4 regions of the Buttiauxella sp. BIGb0552 genome follow, and region 1 is predicted to be linked to each of the others. Evidence: predicted binding sites of a transcription regulator. Region 1 holds the regulator's gene; each other region holds the start of a gene.
What was found. The regulator PhoB, encoded in region 1, activates phosphate uptake and scavenging genes when phosphate is short. The targets are predictions, from matches to a motif close to CTGTCATAAAACTGNCNNAT.

Region 1 (3,150 bases):
CCTCATGAAGTTTACCCTCGGCAAACTCAACCAGATAAACGCTCTTGGTCTTGCCGGTTTCGTCAAAACTTAGCGGAATAGGTGAACCGCTGTAACGGATATGTTCGGTGCCGCCAATTAATTGCGCACGATGAATATGGCCAAGCGCTATGTAATCGGCATTCGGGAAATGCTGCGCCGGGAAGGCATCAAGCGTGCCAATATAGATGTCACGCACTGCATCGCTTTTTGTCACGCCGACGGTCGTTAAATGCCCGGTGGCGATAATCGGCAGCTTCGCGTCAGCGCGCAAATCGCAGGCTGCGCGATAACACTGCTGATAATGTTCGCTAATGGCTTCCATTAAAGAACGCTGTTTTTCATGGCCGGACAGCCCCGCCTGGCTGCTTTGAATATCGCGTGGGCGCAAAAACGGGATTGGGCACAGAATCGCACCCGCCTGGCCGCTTTTGGTATTGAGCCGGATAGCTTGCTGGCTTGCATCATGGCGGGCACTGGCAATCACATATGTATTCAGGCAGGCCATAAGCTCGCGGGATTCGTTGAGCGTCGCCACTGAATCATGGTTTCCTGCCAGCACCACGAGCGAGCATCCCGTCGCCTGGAGTTGCACCACAAAGCGGTTATACAGTTCTCGCGCATAGCTTGGCGGTGAGCCGGTATCAAAAATATCACCCGCAACGATTATGGCATCCACATCATTTTCAACGGCAGCTTTGAGCAGCCATTCAAGAAAAGCCTGGTGCTCAGGACCGCGACTTTTGGTATAAAAATTTTGACCAAGATGCCAGTCTGATGTGTGAATTATGCGCATGACCTGTCCGGTGGCTTAAAAATGAAGTCCCGATTATATACACGTCGCCCTTGAAGATGCAGGGGCAAGGCGAAAACGGCATATGTCTCTGTGTCATAAATGAAATTGATGGGTTGCTGAACAGTCATTTTTTTCATAAATCTGTCATAAATCTGACGCATAATGGCACCGCATTGAAACAACAATAATTATTCCCTGGACAAGACAAATCATGGCGAAACGCATTCTGGTCGTAGAAGATGAAGCTCCAATCCGCGAGATGGTCAGTTTTGTGCTTGAGCAAAACGGTTTTCAGCCAGTTGAAGCGGAAGATTATGACAGTGCAGTGAACTTGCTTATCGAACCTTTCCCCGATCTGATTCTGCTGGACTGGATGCTGCCAGGCGGCTCCGGTATTCAGTTTATTAAGCACCTGAAACGTGAAGCTATGACGCGTGATATACCGGTGATGATGCTGACTGCGCGTGGGGAAGAGGAAGACCGTGTGCGAGGTCTCGAAGTCGGGGCCGATGACTATATTACTAAGCCGTTTTCTCCGAAAGAGTTGGTGGCGCGTATTAAAGCTGTGATGCGCCGTATCTCTCCGATGGCGGTAGAAGAAGTGATCGATATGCAGGGGCTGATTCTAGACCCGTCGTCGCATCGCGTGATGACCGGGGAAAACCCATTGGATATGGGGCCAACAGAATTTAAGCTACTGCACTTCTTTATGACACACCCGGAGCGGGTGTATAGCCGTGAACAATTGCTCAATCATGTATGGGGCACCAATGTTTATGTCGAAGACCGAACGGTTGACGTACATATTCGTCGGTTACGCAAAGCGCTCGAACATAGTGGACATGACAGAATGGTACAAACAGTACGCGGTACGGGTTATCGGTTCTCAACCCGCTTTTAATTCCTTATCAGGAGAGTGACGCGTGCTGGAACGGTTGTCATGGAAAAGGCTGGTACTGGAGCTGGTGCTCTGTTGTATACCGGCCGTCATTTTAGGCCTTATTTTTGGCCATTTACCGTGGTTTTTATTACTGGCAGTCACTGGGCTGCTGGTTTGGCATTTCTGGAATCTGCTGCGTCTGTCGTGGTGGTTGTGGGTTGATCGCAGCATGACACCTCCGCCGGGGCGGGGGAGTTGGGACCCGCTGTTGTACGGCCTGCATCAGATGCAACTGCGTAATAAAAAGCGCCGAAAAGAATTAGGCAATTTGATTAAGCGCTTTCGTAGCGGTGCAGAATCATTGCCCGATGCGGTCGTACTGACCACCGAAGAAGGGACGATTTTTTGGTGTAATGGACTTGCTCAACAATTATTGGGACTGCGTTGGCCGGATGATAACGGGCAGAACATCCTTAACTTGCTGCGTTACCCTGAATTTACCCGCTATTTGTCGCAGAAAGATTTTGCTCGCCCGCTGACACTGGTACTCAATAATGGCCGCCATCTGGAATTTCGCGTAATGCCTTATAGCGACGAACAGTGGCTGCTGGTGGCGCGTGATGTGACTCAGATGCACCAGCTTGAAGGGGCGCGTCGCAACTTCTTTGCCAACGTCAGCCATGAACTGCGTACACCGTTAACGGTGCTGCAAGGTTATCTGGAGATGATGCAGGATCAAACCCTTGAAGGCCCGCTGCGCGAGAAAGCGTTGGGCACGATGCGCGAACAAACCTCGCGTATGGAAGGGCTGGTTAAGCAGCTTCTCACGTTGTCAAAAATTGAAGCTGCACCCGCGATGGTGCTCAATGAAAAGATTGATGTGCCACTGATGTTGCGTGTGGTGGAGCGCGAAGCGCAAACTCTCAGCCAGCAAAGACAGACGTTACAGTTTGATATTGATCCGGCTTTAAAAGTGTTTGGTAATGAAGAACAATTGCGCAGTGCGATTTCAAACCTCGTTTATAACGCCGTAAACCATACGCCAGATGGCACACATATTACCGTGAGCTGGAAACGGGCTGCGGGTGGGGCGTGCTTTAGCGTTGCGGACACGGGACCGGGCATTTCAGCCGAACACATTCCACGCCTGACCGAGCGTTTCTACCGCGTGGATAAAGCGCGTTCACGGCAAACCGGTGGCAGCGGGCTGGGGCTTGCGATAGTGAAACATGCCTTGAGCCATCATGATGCGCGTCTTCATATTGAAAGCCAGCCGGGTAAAGGAACGACCTTTTCCTTTGTACTGCCTGAGCGTCTTATCGTTAACGAAAAAGTGGTTCAGCCAGAGTAGCTTGCTCTGGCTGTGTCAAAAACACTTTCCACAGGCCAGTCTTCTGGTCTGTGTTTTTTTTGCTCAGATGTAAATCAATAATCCTCGATTGGTTGTAATTTGACC
Region 2 (3,150 bases), on a different contig from region 1:
TGAAGTTGGAGCAGTGAGGTTTGAATTGCACGCAAGTCGAAGGTGTTGCCAGCATGCGCCGACCATTCCAGTCGAGATCTAACTCCTGATGAATATGCCCACACACCAGAGTTTTCACTTTTGGGAATTTTTGCAGTACGTTATCAAGCTCAGCGGCATTGCGCAGGCTATGTTGGTCCAGCCAACTACAGCCCGCAGGGACTGGGTGATGATGTAACAGCAATAGAGTATGGCGTTCAGGCGCACCGGAGAGCTTGCGCTCCAGCCAGTCGAGCTGATAGTCACTCAATTCACCATGTGGAACACCAAACACCTGGCTGTCCAGCAACAAAATTTGCCAGCTATCACCTAAGAAAACTTGTTTAGCCGGGGAAATTCCTGCTTCCAGCAACGAGCTGAACATCGCCGGTTGGAAATCGTGATTACCTGGGAGCCAAACGCAGGGCGCAGGAATCTCCGCGATGCCTTCAACAAAGTGTTGGTAGGCTTGCGCACTGTGATCCTGGGCCAAATCCCCAGTTGCAACGATAAGGTCATAATGACGCTGCTCAGCGAGGATGGCGTCAATAACAGCCTGATAACTCATCCAGGTATTGATACCAAGCAGCGTTTCGTTCTTTCCAGAGAACAGGTGGGTATCTGTAATTTGCAAGATCCTGATCTGGCCCCCACCGGCCACAGGAAGATTTAACAGGCTTTCCAAATGGTGTCCTTAGGTTTCACCCTCACTAACAAACCGGAACCGCCATCGCTCCATGCGCCAAACAATAACGCAGCCAATCGGCTAGAAACTGGTTAATTTGATGCTTTTCGTCGCGTTGATGCAACTTTTTATTAGGATAATCATAACGCGCTTTGAAGCGAAAGATCTGCTGACTTGAACACACTTCCGCGACCATCGCGTCATGATATAGCCTCACCGACATCGATGGTAGGCTCCAGTAGCTAACCGCTGGGGCCGTTTGTTCGATCTGCACAAGAGTTGTATAACGTGTCGACTCAAGAATAATGAGTCGATATTGGGCGCTACTGACCTGATAAGTGACTTTTTCACCTACCTCATCATTACGAGGAAGCAGACGTCGTAGTTGCGCGAAATTGGTTTCGCACAGGCGCATCATTTCCGGGAAGTCAGGTGTGTAGCGCTTCATGTTTAATTGTTCCACTCGGCTCTTAATTTCTCATGATGCAATTGCAGCCAAAGCAGTGCGATGACTGAAGCTGCGTTGTCGATTTTCCCTTCTTCTACTAACTGATAAGCCTGTTCCCGGCTCACGACATGAACACGAATATCTTCGTTTTCATCTGCCAGACCATGTATACCCTGCGCGTTCGAAGCATCAACTTCTCCCACAAGGATAGATAAACGCTCGCTGGTCCCACCCGGACTTGCCAGGTAGTTGATAACCGGTTTAGTTCGACCCACAACCAAACCTGCTTCTTCGACGGCTTCACGGCGTGCAACGTCTTCGACGCTTTCACCTTCTTCAATCATTCCTGCAACCAGTTCGAGCAACCACGGGCTTTCGCTGGTGTCATAGGCAGCAATCCGAATCTGCTCTATCAATACAACTTCGTCTCGCACAGGGTCATAGGGTAGCAGTACTGCAGCGTGCCCGCGTTCTAAAATTTCACGCCGAACCTCACCACTCATTTCGCCATTAAACAGGCGATGGCGGAAGCGATAAAGATCTAGCGAAAAAAAACCGCTATAAAGCGTTTCCCGTGCAATAATTTCAACATCGTTTTTACCTAACGTGACAAGTTGATCTTTTTGCTTAGTCATATTGGTTTCCTGATATTTTTATGGTCATGAAATGTGCGAATTCAAGTTGGTATGACTGCCGTTTCATTTCCTATGTGGTAGATTGATGAAAATTAAGGGCAGATGGCACATTACGCCAAGCTTCCCAGCTGGCAGACTCTGCTAGAATCGGCGATCATTTTCGGCTCTTGTCAGCGCTAACAAACAATTTCTGCTTCACAACAAGGAATGCAAATGAAGAAACTGCTCCCAATTCTTATCGGTCTGAGCCTAACGGGTTTCAGTGCCATGAGCCAGGCAGAAAACCTGATGCAGGTTTATCAGCAGGCACGTTTAAGCAACCCGGACTTGCGTAAATCCGCTGCTGACCGTGATGCCGCATTCGAAAAAATCAACGAAGCACGCAGCCCATTACTGCCACAGCTCGGCCTTGGTGCTGATTATGAATACACCAATGGCTTCAATGATTCGAATGGTATCGACTCCAGCCAAACAAGTGGCTCTTTGCAATTGACGCAAACCATTTTTGATATGTCGAAATGGCGTGCTCTGACCCTGCAAGAAAAATCAGCCGGTATTCAAGACGTCACTTATCAGACCGATCAACAAACGCTGATTCTCAATACTGCGACTGCCTATTTTAATGTGCTGAGTGCCATTGATGCACTGTCCTTCACCGAAGCGCAGAAACAGGCTATTTATCGCCAGTTAGACCAAACTACTCAGCGCTTTAACGTAGGCCTGGTTGCCATTACCGACGTACAGAACGCCCGTGCGCAATACGATAGCGTATTAGCGGACGAAGTGACTGCACGCAACAACCTGGATAACTCAGTAGAAACGCTGCGCCAGGTAACCGGTAATTACTATCCGTCTCTGGCTTCGCTCAATGTTGATGGCTTCAAAACTAATAAACCTGATGCGGTGAATAATCTGCTGAAAGAAGCGGAAAAACGTAACCTGGCATTGCTGCAAGCGCGTCTGTCTCAAGACTTGGCTCGCGAGCAAATCCGCTACGCAGAAACCGGCCATATGCCAACCGTCGGTTTAACCGCTTCTACTGGTGTTGCCAATACGACCTACAGCGGTTCCAAAACCAATAGCGCGCAGTACAGTGACAATGATGCTGGCCAGAATAAAATCGGCCTGAACTTCTCTCTGCCACTATATAGCGGCGGTTCTGTGACTTCTCAGGTGAAACAAGCGCAATACAACTTTGTTGGCGCAAGTGAGCAACTGGAAAGCGCGCACCGTAGCGTCGTGCAAACAGTTCGTTCTTCGTTTAACAACGTGAACGCATCTATCAGCACTATCAACGCTTACAAACAAGCGGTTGTCTCTGCCCAAAGCTCTTTAGATGCTTCGGAAGCAGGTTATTCCGTAGG
Region 3 (3,150 bases), on a different contig from region 1:
TGTTCTCAGGTCTTTTGAAAACGCCTGCTTTTCGCCGCTCACAAAGCGAAGCGCTGGACCGTGCTGCAACATGGCTTGATCGTATTGGCCTACTTGAGCAGGCTAACCGCCAGGCGAGCAACCTGGCGTATGGCGATCAACGCCGCCTTGAGATTGCACGTTGCATGGTGACTCAGCCAGAAATTCTGATGCTTGATGAACCAGCGGCTGGCCTTAACCCGAAAGAAACGCATGAGCTCGATGAATTAATCATGGAGTTACGCAACCATCACAACACCACCGTGCTGTTAATCGAGCACGATATGAAACTGGTGATGGGCATTTCTGACAGGATTTACGTGGTAAACCAGGGGACGCCGCTTGCGAACGGCACGCCGGAGCAAATCCGTAATAACCCTGACGTAATCCGTGCATATTTGGGTGAGGCTTAATATGGAAAATATCATGTTGTCATTTGACCATGTGAGCGCCCACTACGGAAAAATCCAGGCGCTTCATGAGGTCAGTCTGCACATCAAACAGGGCGAAATCGTCACTCTGATTGGCGCGAACGGTGCCGGTAAAACCACTCTGTTGGGAACACTGTGTGGTGACCCGCGCGCTTCAAGCGGCAAGATTACCTTTGATGGTAAAGACATTACCGACTGGCATACCGCGCGCATCATGCGTGAAGCCGTGGCGATTGTGCCTGAAGGCCGCCGCGTGTTTTCTCGCATGACTGTAGAGGAAAACCTGGCGATGGGCGGCTTCTTTGCGGAACGCGACCAGTATCATGAACGCATCCAACGTGTTTACGAACTGTTCCCGCGCCTGCTGGAGCGCCGTATTCAGCGTGCGGGCACTATGTCCGGTGGTGAGCAGCAAATGCTGGCGATTGGCCGTGCATTGATGAGCCAGCCGCGTCTGTTGCTGTTAGATGAACCATCGCTCGGTCTTGCGCCAATTATCATCCAGCAGATTTTCGACACTATCGAACAACTGCGCAGCGAAGGCATGACCATCTTCCTGGTCGAGCAGAACGCCAACCAGGCGTTGAAACTCGCTGATCGCGGCTACGTGCTGGAAAACGGCCACGTGGTGCTGGAAGACACCGGTGATGCGCTTCTGGCTAACGAAGCGGTACGTAGCGCCTACCTCGGCGGCTAGTTTATCGCTTCAAACCTAAGGAGCCTTTTGGCTCCTTTTTTTATGACATTTTGCCTCCAGTCATAATTCCTTCACTTCATCGTAACGATCCTGTCACCTCACGGTTATTTTTCTGTCATTCGCGCATGTCATGTTTTGATGCGAACAAAAACGCGTATTTTCGCGCAACTTATTCAACTCAAAATAATTCGAGAGATAAGACATGACTGCATCGTTACGACACACCGCAATTTGCCTTGCGCTAGGATGCGTATTTAGCAGCAGCGCTATCGCCGCCACCTCCATTCCGTTCTGGCATTCAATGGAAGGCGAACTGGGCAAAGAAGTTGATTCACTGGCTCAACGCTTTAACCAGACGCATCCAGACTACAAAATTGTTCCGGTTTATAAAGGTAACTACGAACAAAACCTGGCGGCAGGGATTGCGGCTTTCCGCTCGGGTAATGCGCCAGCTATTTTGCAGGTTTACGAAGTAGGCACGGCGACCATGATGGCCTCGAAAGCTATCAAGCCTGTGTATGAAGTGTTTAACGATGCGGGCATTAAGTTCGACGAATCCCAATTTGTGCCGACGGTTTCCGGTTACTACACCGACGCGAAAACCGGGCATCTGCTTTCCCAGCCTTTCAACAGCTCCACGCCAGTGCTGTATTACAACAAAGATGCCTTTAAGAAAGCTGGCCTCAACCCGGACCAGCCGCCAAAAACCTGGCAGGACTTGGCTGAATACACCGCGAAGCTGAAAGCGGCAGGTATGAAATGTGGTTACGCCAGCGGCTGGCAGGGCTGGATTCAAATTGAAAACTTCAGCGCATGGAACGGCTTGCCGGTTGCGACCAAAAACAACGGTTTTGATGGTACTGACGCCGTGCTGGAATTCAATAAACCAGAGCAGGTGAAACACATCGCTCTGCTGGAAGCGCTGAATAAGAAAGGTGATTTTAGCTACTTTGGCCGTAAAGATGAGTCCACCGAGAAGTTCTACAACGGTGATTGCGCCATCACAACCGCCTCTTCCGGTTCGCTTGCTGATATCCGCCATTACGCCAAATTCAACTACGGCGTGGGCATGATGCCTTACGACTCAACCATTCCGAACGCACCACAAAACGCCATTATCGGTGGGGCAAGTCTGTGGGTTATGCAGGGTAAAGACGCCGCAACATACAAAGGCGTTGCCGAGTTTATGCAGTTCCTTGCTCAGCCAGAAATCGCCGCTGAGTGGCACCAGAAAACAGGTTATCTGCCAATTACCAAAGCGGCTTATGACCTGACGCGCGAACAAGGCTTCTACGAGAAAAATCCAGGTGCAGATATCGCTACGCGCCAGATGATGAACAAGCCGCCATTGCCATTCACCAAAGGTCTGCGTCTGGGCAACATGCCACAGATTCGTACCATCGTAGATGAAGAACTGGAATCGGTATGGACCGGCAAGAAAACCCCTCAACAGGCGTTAGATAGCGCGGTTGAACGTGGAAATCAGCTGCTGCGCCGTTTCGAGCAGTCGACGAAGTCTTAAGTTTTGTTGGTGTCGGATGGCGCTTCGCTTATCCGACCCACGAAAGCCGTTGTAGGGTGGATTAGCGCATGCGACATCCACCATTAATCTCTATAAGAGCAACACTATGTCATCATCTCGTCCGGTGTTTCGTTCCAGCTGGCTTCCGTATGCCCTTGTCCTGCCGCAACTGGTTATCACCATTATCTTTTTCATCTGGCCTGCGGGCGAAGCGCTGTGGTATTCACTCCAGAATGTCGATCCCTTTGGGCTTTCGAGTACTTTTGTCGGGCTGGATAACTTCAAACAGCTTTTCCACGACAGCTACTATCTCGACTCTTTCTACACCACCTTAATTTTCAGTGGATTAGTAGCGGGTAGCGGCCTGCTGGTATCACTGTTTTTCGCCGCCCTGACGGATTACGTGATTCGTGGCAGTCGTATTTACCAAACGCTCATGCTGCTGCCGTATGCGGTGGCCCCGGCGATTGCCGCCGTATTGT
Region 4 (3,150 bases), on a different contig from region 1:
CCGATGAACGCTGCGCCAGGTTACGTACCTCTGTTGCTACAACTGCAAACCCACGGCCTTGCTCGCCTGCGCGTGCGGCTTCAACCGCGGCGTTCAGCGCCAGAATATTGGTCTGGAAAGCTATGTCTTCGATAATGCTGATAATGTTGTCAATCTTGCTGGAACTGGACTCAATATTACGCATTGAATCAATCACCTCGCTAACAATCTCATTGCCGTCATTGGCAGCTATCAACATGCCATTTGCCAGCTTATTTGCCTGGTGAGAATTGTCGGAAGTAGATTTCACCGTCACGGTTAACTGTTCCATGCTGGCCGCTGTTTCACCCAGCGATGACGCTTGTTCTTCGGTACGTGCAGAAAGATCGGTGTTACCGGCGGCAATTTCTTCAGAGGCGTATGCCACGGTTTGGCTGGACTCACGCACCTGGCCAATAATGCTTGCCAGTGATACACGCATTTGCTCAAGCTCGCGCATCATTGCACCAATCTCGTCATTGGCACTGGCCACAATCGGCGTATGCAACATACCGCTGGCGATTTCAGTGCAATGCTCTTTGGCTTTATCCAGTTCGTTGAGTACCCGTTTTTTCAGCAGCCAGAACACGGCACCGAGGATAACGGCGAAGATCAGTGCAAAAATTGCGATACTCACCAGACTCTGTTTGAAACCAGATTGAGCATCTTTGTTGAGCTGCTGCGCATACTGTTGGCGGAATGCCAGTAATTTATCCAGTGCGACTTCAAATTGCTTATCCAGCTGTGGCAGGGTGGATGTCACCAGCGCACGAGCACGCGGAATGTCGTTGGCGCGGACAGCATCCAGCAGGGGCTGTAAGCCTTGCTCACGATAATTCACAAACGCGCTTTGATAGGAATCAGTCAACACCTGTTCACCAGGCTGTTTGGGTTCCTCAAGATAAGCCTGAAATGCGGCGTTTGCCTTCTCAAGTACCGATTGTGCGCCGTTGAGTGCCTGTTGCCCCTGATCGTTTAACCCTTGCTCACGCTCTTCTAACGCTTCCATTGCACGAACGCGCATGGTGCGGCTGTGGTTGATCGGGTCGATTACCGATAACACCACACGGATTTCGCGATTTACATTATCCAGAGAGTGGTTGCTACGGGTGAGTGACCAGATGTTGGAGGCTGTGCTGGCTAAGAAAATAAGCAGCAATGTGCTGAAAACTAAAATAGAAAAACGCCTTACGGACATGAAATACCCTTATCGTTAGAAATAGACCTGACTCGTTTCAGCCAGTGCTTGTGGGTTATCCGCACGACAAGGCAGAAATTTAGAGCATCTGCGTAAAGTCATATTTGTGTCATATAGCTGCTTTATACATTGTTGAACAAAACAGGTGACCAAACCCAAGGATGCGAACATCATGAAATTAAAACCTTTTGCGCTGTTATTGACCTCTTTATTTCCTCTGGCAAGTCAGGCAGCAGAGCCGCAGGTTGATCGTTACGTTGTCACATTCCCGCAAAGTGACCATGTTGAATATAAAGGGGCTTACGCCAACAACTTCCCGGATGGTTTACCGGTTGGCGTGGGTTCAGGGCTGCAATTTATTCGTAAAGATGGTGATGCGCTGGTGTTTGCTACGGTGACGGATCGCGGTCCGAATGCCGATTCCCCGAAAGCCGGTAAAAAAGACTCGAAGATTTTTGCCAACCCGAAATTTACCCCATTACTGATGACCATCCGCGTTGCTGATGGCAAAGCCCAGGCTACCGATGCACACGCGTTACATGATGAGAATGGCCCTATCAGCGGTTTACCGCTGCCGGAAGGCTTGATTGGTGCAACCAATGAGATCGCTTTGAGTGATACCTTGCAGCAGTTATCGAGTGACAAACGTGGTCTGGATACCGAGGGGATCACCCCGGACGGCAAGGGCGGTTACTGGTTGTGTGACGAATATGGCCCGTTCATCATCAATATCGACGCTAATGGCAAAATCCTCAAAAAATATGGCCCGCAAGCAGAGCAAGGCGAGCAGGGTGTGGCGGGTGGCTTGCCAAATATTATTAAATGGCGTCAGGCCAACCGTGGTTTTGAAGGGATTACACGTATGCCGGACGGGCGCATTATTGCCGCCGTACAAAGTACGTTGGATATCGACGGGAAAAGCAAAAACAGCGCGCAGTTTACCCGTCTGGTGAGCTTTAACCCAGAAACCGGCAAAACGGAAATGTACGGTTACCCGATTGACGTAAATGTCTATAAGAAAGCCAAAGACGCTAAAATTGGTGACATCGTTGCACTGGATAACAACCGCCTGCTGCTGATTGAGCAGGGCGGCGACAAAAACAAAGTCATGCGCAACCTGGTTTATGTGGTTGATCTCAGCCAGGCCAGCGATCTGAGTTCGTTTGATAAAGAAAAAGCACCCGAGTTTGACGATGCGGCGCAACTGAAAGCGCGTGGTATTAAGCTGGCGGAGAAAAAAGAAATTGTCGATCTGCGTAAACTCGGCTGGCAGCAGGAAAAAGCCGAAGGGATGACGTTAATTGATAATCAAACCATTGCGGTGATTAACGATAATGATTTTGGCCTGCAAGCGGTGCTGGAAAACCCGGACGCTGACGCTAAGAAAGCAGATGACTATGAAGTGGATGGAAAAGGGCATTTAACTCGCGAAGGAAAAGAAGTCGCGACAAAAATATCCTTAAAACCGCTGGAAAAACCCGAGTCACAAAATGAGCTTTGGGTTATTAAGCTGCCGGAAGCGTTAAAGTAGTTTTTATAGGGGCAACGACTACGTTGCCCTTTACTTATTCTGCCGATGAACTTGCCATTACATTTCGAATGGACTCCACCAACGCCGTTGCAGCAGGTGAGAGTTCACTTCCCATCAACCTGGAAATACCTATCTGCTCAAGAACCAGCGGTTCAAATGACGGCAAGCGCACAAGATCATTACTATAAGTAATATCCGTAACGATGGAATGCGGCAGAATACCTAATAAGTCAGTCTTTTTTAAAAGCCATAATATATTGAAAAATGAAACAGTCTCTATAGTGGCATGGGGCGGATCGATATTTTCATTGTAAAATGTATTATCAAATTGTTTACGTAGAGTGGTTTCAATTGGCGGTAATATCCATGCTTCCTTTTTTAATTCTTCAAGGGCTATGTGTAG

Region 2: nudF (ADP-ribose diphosphatase) is a predicted target of PhoB. The motif match lies at 1,859-1,878, and genes of this name have one in related genera.
Region 3: ugpB (sn-glycerol-3-phosphate ABC transporter substrate-binding protein UgpB) is a predicted target of PhoB. The motif match lies at 1,204-1,223, and genes of this name have one in related genera.
Region 4: EDF88_RS02940 (esterase-like activity of phytase family protein) is a predicted target of PhoB. The motif match lies at 1,323-1,342, and genes of this name have one in related genera.

The regions. Positions count from the first base shown of each region.
Region 1 covers NZ_SODY01000002.1:842,696-845,845, reverse strand. Annotated here, with positions in the region: gene sbcD (exonuclease subunit SbcD) at 1-814, opposite strand, end outside; gene phoB (phosphate response regulator transcription factor PhoB) at 1,026-1,715, shown strand; gene phoR (phosphate regulon sensor histidine kinase PhoR) at 1,738-3,045, shown strand.
Region 2 covers NZ_SODY01000008.1:208,879-212,028, forward strand. Annotated here, with positions in the region: gene cpdA (3',5'-cyclic-AMP phosphodiesterase) at 1-703, opposite strand, end outside; gene EDF88_RS21590 (DUF1249 family protein) at 729-1,151, opposite strand; gene nudF (ADP-ribose diphosphatase) at 1,154-1,786, opposite strand; gene tolC (outer membrane channel protein TolC) at 1,994-3,150, shown strand, end outside.
Region 3 covers NZ_SODY01000005.1:228,599-231,748, reverse strand. Annotated here, with positions in the region: gene livG (high-affinity branched-chain amino acid ABC transporter ATP-binding protein LivG) at 1-431, shown strand, start outside; gene livF (high-affinity branched-chain amino acid ABC transporter ATP-binding protein LivF) at 433-1,146, shown strand; gene ugpB (sn-glycerol-3-phosphate ABC transporter substrate-binding protein UgpB) at 1,349-2,668, shown strand; gene ugpA (sn-glycerol-3-phosphate ABC transporter permease UgpA) at 2,775-3,150, shown strand, end outside.
Region 4 covers NZ_SODY01000001.1:636,995-640,144, reverse strand. Annotated here, with positions in the region: gene EDF88_RS02945 (methyl-accepting chemotaxis protein) at 1-1,216, opposite strand, end outside; gene EDF88_RS02940 (esterase-like activity of phytase family protein) at 1,389-2,747, shown strand; gene EDF88_RS02935 (LysR substrate-binding domain-containing protein) at 2,782-3,150, opposite strand, start outside.